2 regions of the Lysobacter sp. Soil_N_23 genome follow, and region 2 is predicted to be linked to the other one. Evidence: predicted binding sites of a transcription regulator. Region 2 holds the regulator's gene; the other holds the start of a gene.
The links. The regulator HrcA, encoded in region 2, represses chaperone genes, less so after heat shock. The targets are predictions, from matches to a motif close to TTNGCACTCNNNNNNNNNGAGTGCNAA.

Region 1 (8,027 bases), on a different contig from region 2:
GTCCCACGAGTAGGCGAAGAAGCTGTCAGCCGCCGAGTTGCGGCCCAGGAACTCCTCCTGGTACGCGGTGTGCCACAACTTGCCCGAACCGGCCTCGTAGACATCGAAGCGCAGCTTGCGCGCCTGATGGTCCTGGTGGACGAGGAAGAACGGGATGTCATCGCCGACCATCGAGTACGTCGCGCCGGTGGGCTGGTTGTTGAAGAAGCCACCGGACAACTTCGCCAGCCACGGGAAGTTGTTGACGGTCGGGACGAGCACCTGCCGCAGCTGGTAGTCACCGATGTAACCGGAGAACGGCACGCGCAGCGTCGGGCTGCCGTCGTTCGGCGTGAACACCAGGTAGCCGCCGTAGATGCCACCGACCGGAGCCGCCTGCGGGGTGATGGTCACCGGGATGGTCACGCTCTGCTTCTTCTGCAGCGTCACGGTCGACGAGTAGAAGGTCACGCCGCCAGTGCCCACCAGGATCGGCGGAACGAAGGTGTTGGCACCGGTCGATACTCCGTTGACCGAGGACAGCGTGTACGTCACCGGCGTCTTGCCGGTGTTCTTCAGCGTGATCGCATGCGTGGTGGGACCACTGGTGCCTTCACCCAGCGACAGCTTGCCCGGCTCGATCCGCGTGGCGGCCGTCACCGCATCGTCGATACGCAGCAGGCCAGCGCCCTGGCGATGGACAGCGTCGAGGAACCCCAGACCCGGGTTGCCCGACCAGTTCTTCGGCACTGCCGAGTTCTGCAGGATCCGCGCCACCTGTTGCGGCTTGGTGTTCGGCGCCGACTGCAGCAGCAATGCCGCTGCGCCTGCCACGTGCGGCGATGCCATCGAGGTGCCGCTGATCGATGCATAACCGCCACCCTCGAGCGGATACGTCGACCAGATCGAACCGCCCGGCGCGCCGATATCCGGCTTGAGCTGCAGGTCCGGCGACAGGCCCCAGGCGCTGAAGCTGGAAATCAGTCCGCCGGCGACGTTCGGGAACGAATCGGTATCGCTGGTCCAGGTCAGTTCCACCGGGCCGCCCGCGACGCGCCCATCGAGCAGGTCGCCAAAGGCCTTGGTCGTGCCGACGGTCGGAATGTTCACCGATGGAGTGCCGGCAACGGTCGGATTCAACGGTGCGGCCGACGCGTTGTCGTAGATCACCACGGCGGCGGCGCCCGCGTTCTGCGCATTGATCGCCTTGATGTAGAACGTGCAGGTACCGCGACGGATCAGCACCGCCTGGCCGGCAAGGCTGCCCGGGGGCAATGGTGCGCAGGCGGCATCGGCACTGTTGAGGTCACCGACGCGACCCAGCGGCAAGGTGCCGGAAGCCGGCGCCTGGGGCGAACCTGTGGCCGGGTTGAATCCGACCCGCAATCCGTCCGGGGATACCGTGAAGTACCGCTGGCGCGCGGAGATGTTGTCGAACGAGGCGACGCTGATGACCTTGTCGCCGGTGCTCGGGGCTCCGGTCGAGTACAAGCCGGTGGCGCCACTGTTGCCGGCCGAGGCGACGACCACGATGCCCTTGTTGACCAGGCGCGAGGCCGCCTTGGCAGTCGGGTATTCGGGCCACTGGTAGGTCGAACCGATGCTCATGTTGAGCACGTCCATGCCGTCGCGATGCGCGCGCTCCATCGCCGCGATCATGATATCGGCGGTGGTCGAGCCTTCGCAGCCGAAGACGCGATAGGCGCCGAACTTGACCTTCGGCGCCACGCCCTTGATCGCGCCGTTGGCGCCGATGATGCCCGACACGTGGGTGCCGTGGCCGTTGCAGTCGTCTGGGTTGTTGTCAGGCGTGGCGATCGGGTTGTACGAGGGCGAAGCCGGGTCGGCATTGAAGGCGTCGCCGACGAAGTCCCAGCCCTTGATCACGCGCGAGGTCGGGAACGGCGTGCTGTGGTTGGTGCCATTGCCACCCAGGTCGGGATGGTCGATGTCGATGCCGGTGTCCATCACTGCCACCCGGATGCCGCGACCATCCAGGCCGAGCTCGCTCTGGGCGATGTCGGCGCCGGTCATCGACAGCGCGGTGATCAGGTCCGGATGCGGGTTGGTTTCCGGGTCGGGCATCCGCATCACTTCAACCGGATAGATCGCCTTGACGCCAGGCAGGCGCGCGACCGTGCTCAGCTGGCTGCGCGTGATCGTCAGCGACAGACCGTTGAACAGGTCGTTGTAGGCGAAGTTCTCGCGATAGTTGATGCGTGCGGCGCGGGCGCCGTCACGGAAGGCCTTTTTCTCTGCCTGCAGCGAGTTTGCAGAACCGCCTTCGGATTCAGGGGTGGCGCTGAGTTCGACGAACCAGCGTTGCGGAGTTTCGTCGCGCGGCGGTCCGGCCTCGGGCTCGGCGGGGGGATCGAGAGGGAACAACTGCTGGACCAGCGCGGTTGAGCCCGGCGCGGCAATGGCGGCAATGGCTACCATGCAGGCGCTGGCAATCGCCGTAACTGCGAGTACGGATGGCTTCTTCACTGCGAATCCCCTTCTTCAAAGTAGGTGATGACGCAAAATGGAACAGCCCCCTGTGGCGCCATTGTTGCCTGAAAAAGGCCGTCTCCGCGCGCGGCAATGCAACAAGAATTCGCGCCTCCCGACACAGGAAGATGACTGCGTCGGATTTTCACAATGGCTTCACGCCGTGCCCGGGGCTCGAGCGATAGCGCAAGGAGTCAAACGCGCTTGGCGGTGCGCTTCGGCCAGTGAATGGGGCAACTGGGTGGCATGGAAATTGCCCGTTGCGCCAATGGAAAACCGTCATTTCCGCGCAGGCGGAAACCCAGCGTCTTGCCTCTTTACCCGTCACTCCGCGAGGCGGAAATCGAAGGGTTTTGTATTGCTTGCTTGCATGGGGAAAGCCACAGCGAGGTATTGGGTTTCCGCCTTCGCGTGAGTTACGTGCAAAAACAACGTCCATGGGTTCCCGCCTTCGCGGGAAGGACGAGCATCAGAGCAACGACGCTGGGTCCCCGCCTTCGCGGGGATGACGGGCTTCAATGACGTTGGAAGCCCCTCTCCCGTTTACGGGAGAGGGGTTGGGGTGAGGGCCGCCGAAGACCATGCAACGAAATGCCGGAGCGTCGTCCGCCGGGCCGCAGACGCAAGCCCAAGCCGCAACAGCAACAGCAACAGCAACTGCAACAACAACAACAACACAAGCAGACCCCTCACTTACGTTCGGGACGACAGGCAGACCCCCACCTTCACGCGAAGGGAAGAAGGGCCCAAAAAAAAGAACCCCGCATCGCTGCGGGGTTCCTTGTGTCGCAAGCAACTCGACGGGAGGACTTAGAAGTCCATGCCGCCCATGCCGCCCATGCCGCCGCCCGGCATCGCCGGCTCGTCCTTCTTCGGCAGCTCGGCAACCATCGCCTCGGTCGTGATCATCAGACCGGCGATCGAAGCCGCGTTCTGCAGCGCGGTGCGGGTGACCTTGGTCGGGTCCAGGATGCCCAGCTCGATCATGTCGCCGAACTCGCCGTTGGCGGCGTTGTAGCCGAAGCTGCCCTTGCCCTCGGCGACCTTGTTGACGATGACCGACGGCTCTTCACCGGCGTTGGTCACGATCTCGCGCAGCGGCGCTTCCATCGCGCGCAGGGCGATCTGGATGCCGTGGTTCTGGTCTTCGTTGGCACCCTTGAGGCTGGCGATCGCCGCCTTGGCGCGCAGCAGCGCAACGCCGCCGCCCGGGACGATGCCCTCTTCAACGGCCGCACGCGTGGCGTGCAGCGCGTCTTCGACGCGAGCCTTCTTTTCCTTCATCTCGATCTCGGTCGAAGCACCGACCTTGATCACCGCCACGCCGCCGGCCAGCTTGGCCACGCGCTCCTGCAGCTTCTCGCGGTCGTAGTCGGAGGAGGTCTCCTCGATCTGCGCCTTGATCTGCTTGATGCGGCCTTCGATGCCCGACACTTCGCCGGCGCCGTCGATGATGGTGGTGTTCTCCTTGGAGATCTGCACCTTCTTGGCGCGGCCCAGGTCCTTGATGGTGGCCTTGTCCAGCTGCAGGCCCACTTCCTCGGAGATCACGGTGCCGCCGGTGAGGACGGCCATGTCTTCCAGCATCGCCTTGCGACGGTCACCGAAGCCCGGCGCCTTGACGGCGCAGACCTTGACGATGCCGCGGATGGTGTTGACCACCAGGGTCGCCAGCGCTTCGCCTTCGACTTCCTCGGCGATGATCAGCAGCGGCTTGCCGGCCTTGGCCACGCCCTCGAGGACGGGCAGCAGGTCACGCACGTTGGAGATCTTCTTGTCGTGCAGCAGGATGAACGGATCGTCCAGCTCGGCCTGCATCGACTGCTGGTTGTTGATGAAGTACGGCGACAGGTAGCCGCGGTCGAACTGCATGCCCTCGACGACGTCGAGCTCGTTCTCCAGGCCCGAACCGTCTTCCACGGTGATCACGCCTTCCTTGCCGACCTTGTCCATCGCCTGGGCGATCAGGTCGCCGATGTTGGCGTCGGAGTTGGCCGAGATCGTACCGACCTGGGCGATTTCCTTGCTGGTCGAGGACGGCTTGGAGATCTTCTTGAGCTCGTCGACGGCAGCGACGACGGCCTTGTCGATACCGCGCTTGAGGTCCATCGGGTTCATGCCGGCGGCGACGGCCTTCATGCCTTCGCGGATCAGCGCCTGGGCGAGGACGGTGGCGGTGGTGGTGCCGTCACCGGCGTTGTCGGAGGTCCTGGAAGCGACTTCCTTCACCATCTGCGCGCCCATGTTCTCGAACTTGTCGGCAAGCTCGATTTCCTTGGCGACGGAGACGCCGTCCTTGGTGATGGTCGGGGCGCCGAAGCTCTTCTCGAGCACGACATTGCGACCCTTCGGGCCGAGCGTGGCCTTGACGGCATTGGCGAGCACATTGACGCCGCGCAGCATCTTGACGCGCGCGTCCTCACCGAAACGAATTTCCTTGGCAGCCATTTGTTGTTACCTCAAAAGCGGGAATGGGGAACGGGGAACGGGGAACGAAAGACTTTGACGACCGACGGGATGGGGCGGGATGCGGGACGCGCGCATTGCGCTTCGTTCCCTGTTCCCTGTTCCCTGTTCCCGCCTTCGCTCGCTCAGGCGAGCACCGCGAAGATGTCGTCTTCCTTGACCACCAGGTATTCGGTGCCGTCGAGCTTGACCTCGGTACCGCTGTACTTGCCGAACAGGACCTTGTCGCCGACCTTGACCGAAACCGGGCGGACGTTGCCGTTGTCGAGGACCTTGCCGGTGCCGACGGCCACGACTTCACCCTTGATCGGCTTCTCGGTGGCCGAGTCCGGAATCACGATGCCGCCAGCGGACATCTTTTCTTCTTCCATGCGCTTGATGACCACGCGGTCGTAGAGCGGCTTGATATTCATCGCGACAAATCTCCGAGGGGTTTACGTAAGTTATTGAACGGGCAGCAAAACTGCTTGAATTTTAGCAGTCGACCCTGACGAGTGCCAATGTCAGGGACGAAGAAACCCGGCGAACCGGGACAGCGCAGGAGATTGGGCCGCTCCAAAGCCTTTCAAGGGGCGGCCGTCTCCGGACAGTCGGCGCTTCGGCACTTCGATGCACGGACTTCGGCACCTCGTTGGAGCCCCTCTCCCGCTTGCGGGAGAGGGGTTGGGGTGAGGGCAAGCTGTCGCGGCCACAAAAAGAAAGAGCGCGCCCCCGAGGGAACGCGCTCTTTCTGGTGCGGAGGTGGCTGTCCTGTGCTCGTCGCGTCCTGCGCACGGCCCCGAACCGACGCCTTGTCACTACCAACGCCCTTGTCGGCAGGCGTCAATCTTCGTCTTTGCAGGCTATTTCGACCAGCGGTGACCTGCTGACTGTCGGTATCACGCCCTTAATGGAATGCTTGAAACTATTGAACTTCACTGCTGCAATCGGCGCTTGGTGCTACCCAATGGACACAGCATTGGGTGAGTATCAATCACCTAGTGAATATCGGTATCCCAAGGCCGGAGGCCACATGACTCCCCAGCAGCGGATCCGCCTGGCTCGACGCCATTGCGGCCTCTCCCAGGCCGCCCTGGGCGCAGCGGTCGGCGTGCAACGCAGCGCGGTCGGCCATTGGGAGGCGGCACGCGGCAAGTATCCAAGCGTGGCGCATCTGCGCGAGATCGCGATGGTGACCGGCGTGCAGTTCGAATGGCTCGCCACCGGTCGCGGCACGATGAGTCTGTCGGCGGACACCGCGCTGGACTCGGTCGCGGCCGCGGACGCGCTGCTGGTCGACGACCCGCTCGAGTTGCGGCTGCTGGCCGCGTTCCGCGAAGCGCCGACGCGGTCGAAGGCGCCGTTGGTGGAGGTCGTGGAGCAACTGGCGCAGCTGCGCACCGGACGCGGACGCGGCAAGCCCGCATCCATGTAGGAGCGAGCTTGCTCGCGACCGGTGCTGGGGCATTGCGGAAGCCTTCGCGAGCAAGCTCGCTCCTACGCGCTGGCCAGCATGCACGCGCGGCCGACGTGCGGATCAGCCGCCGGTAAGCCGCTTCACGGCGCCTGCTGGCAACGCCGCGCAATCGGCCGCCGGTTCGAACGCCGCGGTCGCGGCGACGCCGTCGACGGCCAGTTGCAGTTTCGCGGGCGCGGGCGGTACCTCGATGGCCGCCGCCCAGATCGCGCGGATCGTGCCCTGCATCGGCGGTTCGGCCAGCACGTTGCCGCCGGCATCGACATAGAGCAGGTCCCCCGGCGAGCTCGCTACGCCCTCGCCCGTGGTCGCGTCGACCAGGGTCATCGCGTCCGGCTCGCCCCAGCAATTCATGGCGCTTTCGCAGCTCAGGTCCGCCACCAGGCGCGACGTAGCACCGGCAGCGAGCTGGCAGGCGGCGTGTACTGCGATGCCGTAGGCCGGCGCCGCCTGCGTGGCCGCGGTGGCCGGCATCGCGGACGCCAGGCCCAGGGCGAGCATGGCCCTGGCGGCAAGGTTGATCTGTGGGCAATGGCGGTGCGACATCGAACCTCCTCCAGCGTCCGGACCGGGCCGGCGCCGGCAGCCTACGTCATCCGCCGCCAGCCTGCGCAAGGTCGGGCCAGGGGGACAATTCGCCCGTCCGCGGGGCGGCGGCTACACTTGCGCCCCTCATGACCCCGTCCCCCGCCTCGCCCGTACGGCTGGTCCTCAGTACCTGCGCCGATCCGCAAAGCGCCGACGCCATCGCCAGGGCCCTGGTCGGCGAGCGCCTGGCCGCCTGCGTCAACGTGCTGCCCGGGGTGTCGTCGACGTACCGCTGGCAGGGGGCGATCGAGCAGGCCGATGAAGTCGTGCTGCTGATCAAGACCACCGCCGATCGCCAGGAAGCGCTGATCGCCCGACTGCAGGCGCTGCATTCCTATGAACTGCCTGAGGCGGTCGCGGTCGAAGCCGTTGGCGGCCTTGCCCCCTACCTGCAGTGGGTGGCCGAACAGACCCGAAAAGATGACTGAATCCAATCCATTGCAGACTCAATCTGTTCGGTCGCGCCTGCACGGCGCGCTGCTGAGCCTGGCCATGACCGCGACGGCGCTCGCCGCGTCGGGCCTGGCCGCCACGCTGGCGCATGCCGCGATCAATCCCGACGACCTGCTGCCCGTCGACGAGGCGTTCGCCTTGCGCGCGCAGGCGCCCGGCGGCGACCGGATCGAGATCCACTGGCGCATCGCCGACGGCTACTACCTCTACAAGCACCGCATCGCCGTGCAGTCCGATGCCGCTTTCGCCGCCCAGCCCCTGCAGTTGCCGCAGGGCAAGGCCCATGAGGACGAGTTCTTCGGCCGGGTCGAGACCTATCGCCAGGCGCTCACCGCGGTGTTGCCGGGGCAGGCCCGCGGCGGCGCACGCCAGGTCACCCTGAAGGTGCGTTACCAGGGTTGCGCAGACGCCGGCATCTGCTATCCGCCGCAGACGCGCAGCCTGAGTGTCACCCTGCCCGAGGCAAGTGCGACCGCGGCGCAACCGGTCGTCGCCTTTGGTCCTGCGCGCGGCGCCGCGCCGCTGGGCGGCGGACTGCTGGCTGGCAAATCCGGCGCTGCCGATGCCTTGCCGCTGCCGCCGGAACAGGCCTTCG
Region 2 (8,027 bases):
CTCAAGCACAATTTCGAGGCCGGGCAGTCGGTGTACGAGCTCGACCGTGGCCACCACCACGACCACATGGTCGACGTCGACACCGGCAAGATCACCGAGTTCGAAAGCCCGGAGATCGAGGAACTGCAGCGCAAGATCGCTGCCAGGCACGGTTACGAGATCGAAGAACACTCGCTGGTGCTGTACGTGCGCAAGAAGCGCTGAGAAGTGAGGTCCGGGCCAGGGCAGGCCTGAAGAGCAAGCACCGCCGCCGCATCCGATCGTGTCGCATTGGATCGTGGAGTGACGGCCAACCACAAGGACGAACGCCATGCTTAACCAGTTGCTCTGGTCGTTGCTGCTGACCGCGATCTGCGTGGTGATGCACAGCGGTTACAGCGCCATCACGATCAAACAGATCGCCAAGGCGCAGCGGCCGCGCGAAGGCCGCTACCTGCATTTCTTCCTGGTCCGTGTGGTGATCGAGCTGATCCTGCTGCACAGCGCCGAAACCGTCGTCTGGGCGTGGTTCTACGAGTGGAAGAACGCCGAGTGGACCTGGAACACCGCGCTGTATTTCTCGGTGGTCAGCTATGCCACGCTCGGTTACGGCGATGTGCTGCTGCCGCCGGAATGGCGCCTGGTCGGTGCACTGCAAAGCCTGGTCGGCGTGCTGCTGGCGGGCTGGTCGGTGGCGCTGCTGGTGGCGGTGCTGCAGACGACGTTGCGCAAGAAGGCAGCCGAAGACGCCAACCCGCCGACGTAGGAGCGAGCTTGCTCGCGACCGGGTGCAAAAGTTGCCGGTAGGAGCGAGCTTGCTCGCGACCCGGGCGCATGATCGCGAGCAAGCTCGCTCCTACGTCGACGTCAGACGTCGGCCAGCAAACGCTTGGCGGCGGCCCGTGCTTCACGCGTGAGTTCGACGCCGCCGAGCATGCGCGCCAGTTCTTCCTCGCGCTGCCTGGCATTGAGCAGTTGCACCGCGCTCTGGGTGACACCCTCGCTGGCCGCCTTGCTGACCCGGTAATGGGCATGGCCCTGCGCGGCGACCTGCGGCAGGTGGGTCACGCACAGCACCTGGCGGCTGGCGCCCAGTGCGCGCAGCTTCTGGCCGACGATCTCGGCCACGGCGCCGCCGATGCCGGTGTCGACTTCGTCGAAGACCATCGTCGGCACCGCATCCAGTCCCAGCGCAGCGACCTCGATCGCCAGCGAGATGCGCGACAGCTCGCCGCCGGAGGCGACCTTGCGCAGCGCCCGCGCCGGCTGGCCCGGGTTGGCGGCGACCAGGAACTCCACGCGCTCGCCACCCTGCGGGTCGGGTCGATCGGTTTCGACCGGCTCGATCTGGACGTCGAAGCGGCCGCCGCCCATGCCTAGTTCGGAAATCAGCGCGCTGGTGCTGGCAGACAAGTTGGCTGCGGCATCACGGCGCAGGCGGCCGAGCGCGTCGGCGGCCTGGCGCCAGTCGTGACGCGCGGCTTCGATCTCGGTGTCGAGGCGGGCCAGGCGCACGCCGGCGCCTTGCAGCGATTCCAGTTCGGCCGCGATCGCATCGCGCTGCGCGCCCAACTGCTCGGGTGGCACGCGGTGCTTGCGTGCCAGTTCGTGGATGCGGGTCAGGCGCTGCTCGATGGCTTCCAGCGCCGACGGGTCGAGATCGAGATCGCTACGAACCCGGTCGAGCAGGGCGAGGGCCTCGTCGACCTGGATCGCGGCGGCATCGAGCATGCCGTCGACATCGCCCAGGCGCGGCTCGTGTTCGAGCACGCGTTGCAGGTCGCTGCGAACCTGTTGCAGGCTGCGCGAAAGCGACGGGCCTTCCTCGCCGCCGAGGCGGGCGAAGGCACCTTCGCAGGCGGCGATCAGGTCGGCGGCATGGGCATGGCGGCGATGGTCGTCCTGCAGGCGCGCGATTGCCTCGGCCTCCAGGTCTTCGCGATCCAGTTCGCCATGCTGGTGTTCGAGCCAGCCGATGCGGTCGGAGACGTCGCCCTGCGCCGACAGCGCATCGCGCTCGGCCAGTAGCGCACTCCAGCGTGCCGCCGCGGCGCCGACGGCGCCCAGTTCGGTCTGGGTACGGCCAAAGGCATCCAGCAACGCCAGCTGGCTGGGGCGCGACAGCAGCGCCTGGTGCTCGTGCTGGCCATGGATCTCGACCAGCAGGGTGGACAGCTCGCTGAGCTGGCCCAGGGTGACGGGGCGGCCGTTGACCCAGGCGCGCGAGCCGCCGTCGGCGCGGATCACGCGGCGGATCTGGCAGGCGTCGTCTTCATCCAATTCGTTGTCGCGCAGCCAGGCGCGGGCCAGCGGGACGTCGTCGAGGCTGAAGCCGGCGACCAGTTCGGCGCGGTCGGCGCCATGGCGGACCACGCCGCTGTCGGCACGCAGGCCCGAGATCAGGCCCAGCGCATCGACCAGCAACGACTTGCCGGCGCCGGTCTCGCCGGAGATGACGGTCAGGCCGGGGCCGAAGCCGAGCTCGGCTTCACTGACCACGGCGAACTGCTTGAGGGAGAGATGGACGAGCATGGAGCGCGATTGTGCCCTGTGTGGGTTGCGGCGTGATAGCGGGGAAGCGTCTCGCAGGTTCAGATCGGCAGCCTGGTCTGGAATGGCGTGCACCGAAAACCCTTGCACCGGATCGGGCCGCGCCCTATCAATATCCCGGTCATGAGCCGCAAACCTGCCGATCCCAGCCTCGACCCGCGTGCACGGCAGCTGTTGCGCACCCTGATCGGCCGCTATATCAACAGCGGCGAGCCGATCGGCTCGCAGACGCTGGCGCGGCACGCCGGGCTGGACGTCAGCGCGGCGACCATCCGCAACATCCTGGCCGACCTGGAAGACGCCGGCCTGCTCAGCGCGCCGCACAGCTCGGCCGGCCGCGTCCCGACGGCGCAGGGCTATCGCCTGTTCGTCGACTCGCTGCTGCAGGTGCGGCCGCTGCCGGACACCGACCTGGCCCGCCTGCGCGGCGAACTGCCGGCCGGCTCCGGCACCCAGGCCCTGCTCGGCAGCGCCTCGGAGCTGCTGTCGGCGATGACCCACTTCGTCGGCGTGGTCAGCGTGCCGCGGCGCGAGCAGTTCGCCTTCCGCCGCATCGATTTCGTTCCGCTCGACGGCGCGCGCGTGCTGGCGATCCTGGTGTTCGCCGACAACGAAGTGCAGAACCGGATCGTGCAGACCCGTCGCCCGTTCGACAGCAGCGAACTCGAGCGCGTCGCCAACTACCTGAATGCCCATTTCGCCGGGCGCACCGTGGCCGACATCCGCGCCACCCTGCTGCGCGAGCTGCGCACTGCCCAGACCGAGATGCAGTCGCTGCTGACGCAGTCGGTCGAGCTGGCCGAGCAGGCCCTGGCTCCCGGCGGCGACGACATGGTCCTGGCCGGGCAGACCCGCCTGATGGGGGTGCAGGAGCTGGCCGACCTGGACCGCCTGCGCGACCTGTTCGACGCTTTCGCCCGCAAGCGCGAGATCCTGCAGCTGCTCGAACGTACCGTGCAGGCCCCCGGCGTTCGCATTTTCATTGGCGAGGAGACCGGGCTGGCGCCGCTGGAGGGGATGTCGCTGGTCACCGCACCTTACGTTGCCGGCGGGGGTAGCGGGCAGGTGCTGGGGGTCCTGGGGGTCATAGGGCCGACCCGGATGGCTTACGAGCGGGTGATTCCGGTGGTTCAGGCCGCCGCCGACGCGCTTGGGGCTGCGATCCATTCCGAGTCCTGACGGGTCGGGCTGCGGCAACCGCCGCTGAAACCGGGAACACCCTCTGGCCGGCCGGGAAGGCACCTGGCCGTCGCCCACGGCGCAGTTCGTCTTGAAACCTCGCAGGGCGGCCCCATTGCTGCCCTGTCGCGCCTCGAGCGCGGATTTCCGAATTGTTTGGCGCCCTTGGCGCAGGGATGGAGCACCGCATGACCCAGATCGATCCGCAAGACACCCCCGACAACGACACCCCCGGCAGCGACCTGGGACTCGCCAACGACGCCGATGGCGGCGATTCGCTGGCCGCGCAACTGCAGGCCGCCCGCGCCGAACTGGCGCAACTGCGTGAGGACTCGCTGCGCGAACGCGCCGAACTGGAGAACCAGCGCAAGCGCATGGCCCGCGACATCGACATGGCGCGCAAGTTCGCCAACGAGCGTGTGCTCGGCGACCTGCTGCCGGTGATCGACAGCCTCGAGGCCGGCCTCACCATCCAGGCCGACACCGCCCAGCACCTGCGCGAAGGCATGGAGCTGACCCTGCGCCAGCTGCTCAAGGTCGTCACCGACAACGGCCTGGTCGCGATCGATCCGGCCGGCAAGGCCTTCAACCCGGAGCACCACCAGGCGATGAGCATGGTCGAGAGTGCCGGGCACGCGCCGGGCGACGTGGTCCAGGTCTACCAGAAGGGCTGGCTGCTCAACGACCGCCTGTTGCGCCCTGCGCTGGTGGTGGTGGCCAAGCACGACTGAACGATCGGGGCAGGGCTCCGCTCAAGGCGCGTGATCGCTTGAAGAGCGTGAACTTGAAGAGCACGCCGCCGACCCCCAGATAACGCACATCGGCGCCACCACAGATTCGGCGCCACACCATTTCAAGCATTAGCGAGGGAGCTATACACATGGGCAAGATCATCGGTATCGATCTGGGCACGACCAATTCGTGCGTCGCGATCATGGAAGGCGGCAAGGCCAAGGTCATCGAAAACGCCGAAGGCGACCGCACCACGCCTTCGATCGTGGCCTTCACCAAGGACGGCGAAGTCCTGGTCGGCGCCTCGGCCAAGCGCCAGGCCGTCACCAACCCCAAGAACACCTTTTTCGCGGTCAAGCGTCTGATCGGCCGCAAGTTCACCGACGCCGAAGTCCAGAAGGACCTCGACCTGGTGCCGTACTCGATTGCCGCGCACGAGAACGGCGACGCCTGGGTCGCCACGGCCGACGGCAAGAACATGGCGCCGCAGCAGATTTCCGCTGAAGTGCTGGCGAAGATGAAGAAGACCGCCGAGGCCTACCTGGGCGAGACGGTCACCGAGGCGGTGATCACCGTGCCGGCCTACTTCAACGACAGCCAGCGCCAGGCGACCAAGGACGCCGGCAAGATCGCCGGCCTCGACGTCAAGCGCATCATCAACGAGCCGACCGCAGCCGCGCTGGCCTATGGCATGGACAAGAAGGGCGGCGACCGCAAGGTCGCGGTCTACGACCTCGGCGGCGGCACGTTCGACGTGTCGATCATCGAGATTGCTTCGGTCGACGGCGAGATGCAGGTCGAGGTGCTGGCCACCAACGGCGACACCTTCCTGGGCGGCGAAGACTTCGACAAGCGCGTCATCGATTACCTGGTGGAGGAGTTCCTCAAGGACCAGGGCATCGACCTGCGCAAGGACCCGCTGGCCCTGCAGCGCCTGAAGGACGCGGCCGAGCGCGCCAAGATCGAGCTGTCGAGCGCGCAGCAGACCGAGGTCAACCTGCCGTACGTCACCGCCGACGCCTCCGGCCCGAAGCACCTCAACATCAAGCTGACCCGCGCCAAGCTCGAAGCCCTGGTCGAGGACCTGGTCAAGCGCACCATCGAGCCGTGCCGCATCGCCCTGAACGACGCCGGCCTGCGTGCCAGCGAGATCAGCGAAGTGATCCTGGTCGGCGGCCAGACCCGCATGCCGAAGGTGCAGCAGGCCGTGGCCGAGTTCTTCGGCAAGGAACCGCGCAAGGACGTCAACCCCGACGAGGCCGTGGCCGTGGGTGCCGCGATCCAGGGCGGCGTGCTGGCCGGCGACGTCAAGGACGTGCTGCTGCTCGACGTGACCCCGCTGTCGCTGGGCATCGAAACCCTGGGCGGCGTATTCACCAAGATCATCGAGAAGAACACCACCATCCCGACCAAGGCCTCGCAGACCTTCAGCACCGCCGAGGACAACCAGTCCGCGGTGACCGTGCACGTGCTGCAGGGTGAGCGCGAGCAGGCCCGCTACAACAAGTCGCTGGCCCGCTTCGACCTGACCGGCATCGAGGCCGCGCCGCGCGGCATGCCGCAGGTGGAAGTTTCGTTCGACATCGACGCCAACGGCATCCTGCACGTGTCGGCCAAGGACAAGAAGACCAACAAGGAACAGAAGGTCGAGATCAAGGCCGGTTCCGGCCTGTCCGAGGACGAGATCGCCAAGATGGTCGCCGACGCGGAAGCCAACCGCGAGGAAGACCAGAAGTTCCACGAGCTGGTGCAGGCCCGCAACCACGCCGACGCGTTGATCCACAACGCCCGCAGCGCGATCAAGGACAACGGCGACAAGGTAGCCGGCGACGTGATCGGCCGCACCGAAGGCGCGATCGCCGAGCTCGAGACGGCGATGAAGGGCGACGACAAGGGCCAGATCGAGGCCAAGTCGAAGGTGCTGGAGGAAGCTGCGCAGTCGCTGTTCGCCGCTGCCGCCGCCGCGTCGCAGCCGGGCCAGGATGCCGGTGGCAGCGCGCCCAAGTCTGATGACGTCGTGGACGCGGAGTTCACTGAAGTCAAGGACGACAAGAAGTAAGGCGGGAGCAGGAGACGGGGAGCCGGATTGAGGACAGCGCAGCCATCGGCAGTGCTTCCGCAACCGGTTCCCTTTTCTCGTGTTCGTGGACCCTGTGGTCCTTCGCTTTGACGATTCCCCCTTACCGAGTCACCGAGTCAACCCCGGCAAATGAGCAAGCGCGATTACTACGAAGTCCTGGGCGTGGCCCGTGACGCCAGCGACGAAGACCTGAAGAAGGCCTATCGCCGCTGCGCGATGAAGCACCACCCGGACCGCAATCCGGGAGACGCCGCCGCCGAGGCGACGTTCAAGGAGTGCAAGGAAGCCTACGAGGTCCTGACCGACGGCAATCGCCGTCGCGCCTACGACCAGCACGGCCACGCCGCCTTCGAGCACGGCATGGGCGGTGGTGGTGGCGGTGCCGGCTACGCCGACATGGGCGACATCTTCGGTGACATCTTCGGCAACATCTTTGGCGGAGGCGGCGGTGCGCGCGGCCCGCGTCGCGGTGCCGACATCGGCTACGTGATGGAGCTGACGCTGGAAGAGGCGGTGGGCGGCATCGAGAAGACCATCGAGATCCCGACCCTCGACGAATGCGACACCTGCGACGGCACCGGCTCGGCCGACGGCAACCTGGAGACCTGCTCGACCTGCCAGGGCCGTGGCCAGGTGCGGTTCCAGCGCGGCATCTTCTCGATGCAGCAGGCCTGCCCGCACTGCGGCGGCCGCGGCAAGACCATCGCCAATCCGTGTGGCGACTGCAACGGCCAGGGACGCGTGGAGCGCACCAAGACCCTGCAGGTGAAGATTCCCGCCGGTGTCGACAACGGCGATCGCATCCGCCTCACCGGCGAGGGCGAGGCCGGACCGGCCGGTTCGCCGCCGGGCGATCTGTACGTCGACGTGCGCGTGCGCGAGCACGAGATCTTCCAGCGCGACGGCGACGACCTGCACTGCGAAGTGCCGGTGCGTATCTCGCAGGCTGCCCTGGGCGACACGATACGGGTGCCTACCCTGGACGGCGACGTCGAGCTGCGCATCCCGGCCGAGAGCCAGACCGGAAAACTGTTCCGCCTGCGCGACAAGGGCGTCAAGTCGGTGCGCAGCCGGGTGCCCGGCGACCTGTATTGCCGGATCGTGGTCGAAACGCCCGTCAACCTGACCCCCGAGCAGCGCGAGCTGCTGGAGAAGTTCGAGGCCACCTTCGTCGGCGAAGGTGCGCGCCGCCATTCGCCGCGCGCCTCGACCTTCCTCGATGGCGTGAAAGGCTTTTGGGATCGAATGACCAACTGAGACAAAGTCTCCCCCTGCTTGCCGAAGGAAGGGCAGGTGCATAAGATCGGGCCGGTGGAGCACCTTTCGGGGAAGGTGCAAAACCGGAAATGTGATCGAGTTCCGGTTTCGAGGCAAGGAAACGTCTGGGTACCCAGAGCCCGGCCATTCATTGGGGGATGCATGCTTTTTCGGGGATGGTGGGCGCTCGTCGTCCTGGCCGGAAGTCTTGCCGTGCCTGCGCACGCGGCCGAAAGCTTTGACCAGTGCA

Region 1: a site for HrcA is predicted at 5,410-5,436, ahead of groES (co-chaperone GroES). Genes of this name have one in related genera too.

Annotation. Positions count from the first base shown of each region.
Region 1 is NZ_JBDGKY010000007.1:71,582-79,608, forward strand. It holds gene AC3A3X_RS07540 (S8 family serine peptidase) at 1-2,466, opposite strand, end outside; gene groL (chaperonin GroEL) at 3,280-4,917, opposite strand; gene groES (co-chaperone GroES) at 5,061-5,348, opposite strand; gene AC3A3X_RS07555 (helix-turn-helix domain-containing protein) at 5,948-6,349, shown strand; gene AC3A3X_RS07560 (hypothetical protein) at 6,452-6,937, opposite strand; gene cutA (divalent-cation tolerance protein CutA) at 7,066-7,407, shown strand; gene AC3A3X_RS07570 (protein-disulfide reductase DsbD) at 7,400-8,027, shown strand, end outside.
Region 2 is NZ_JBDGKY010000012.1:27,368-35,394, forward strand. It holds gene fur (ferric iron uptake transcriptional regulator) at 1-204, shown strand, start outside; gene AC3A3X_RS10585 (potassium channel family protein) at 311-745, shown strand; gene recN (DNA repair protein RecN) at 847-2,511, opposite strand; gene hrcA (heat-inducible transcriptional repressor HrcA) at 2,653-3,708, shown strand; gene grpE (nucleotide exchange factor GrpE) at 3,897-4,439, shown strand; gene dnaK (molecular chaperone DnaK) at 4,589-6,499, shown strand; gene dnaJ (molecular chaperone DnaJ) at 6,650-7,777, shown strand; gene AC3A3X_RS10615 (right-handed parallel beta-helix repeat-containing protein) at 7,940-8,027, shown strand, end outside.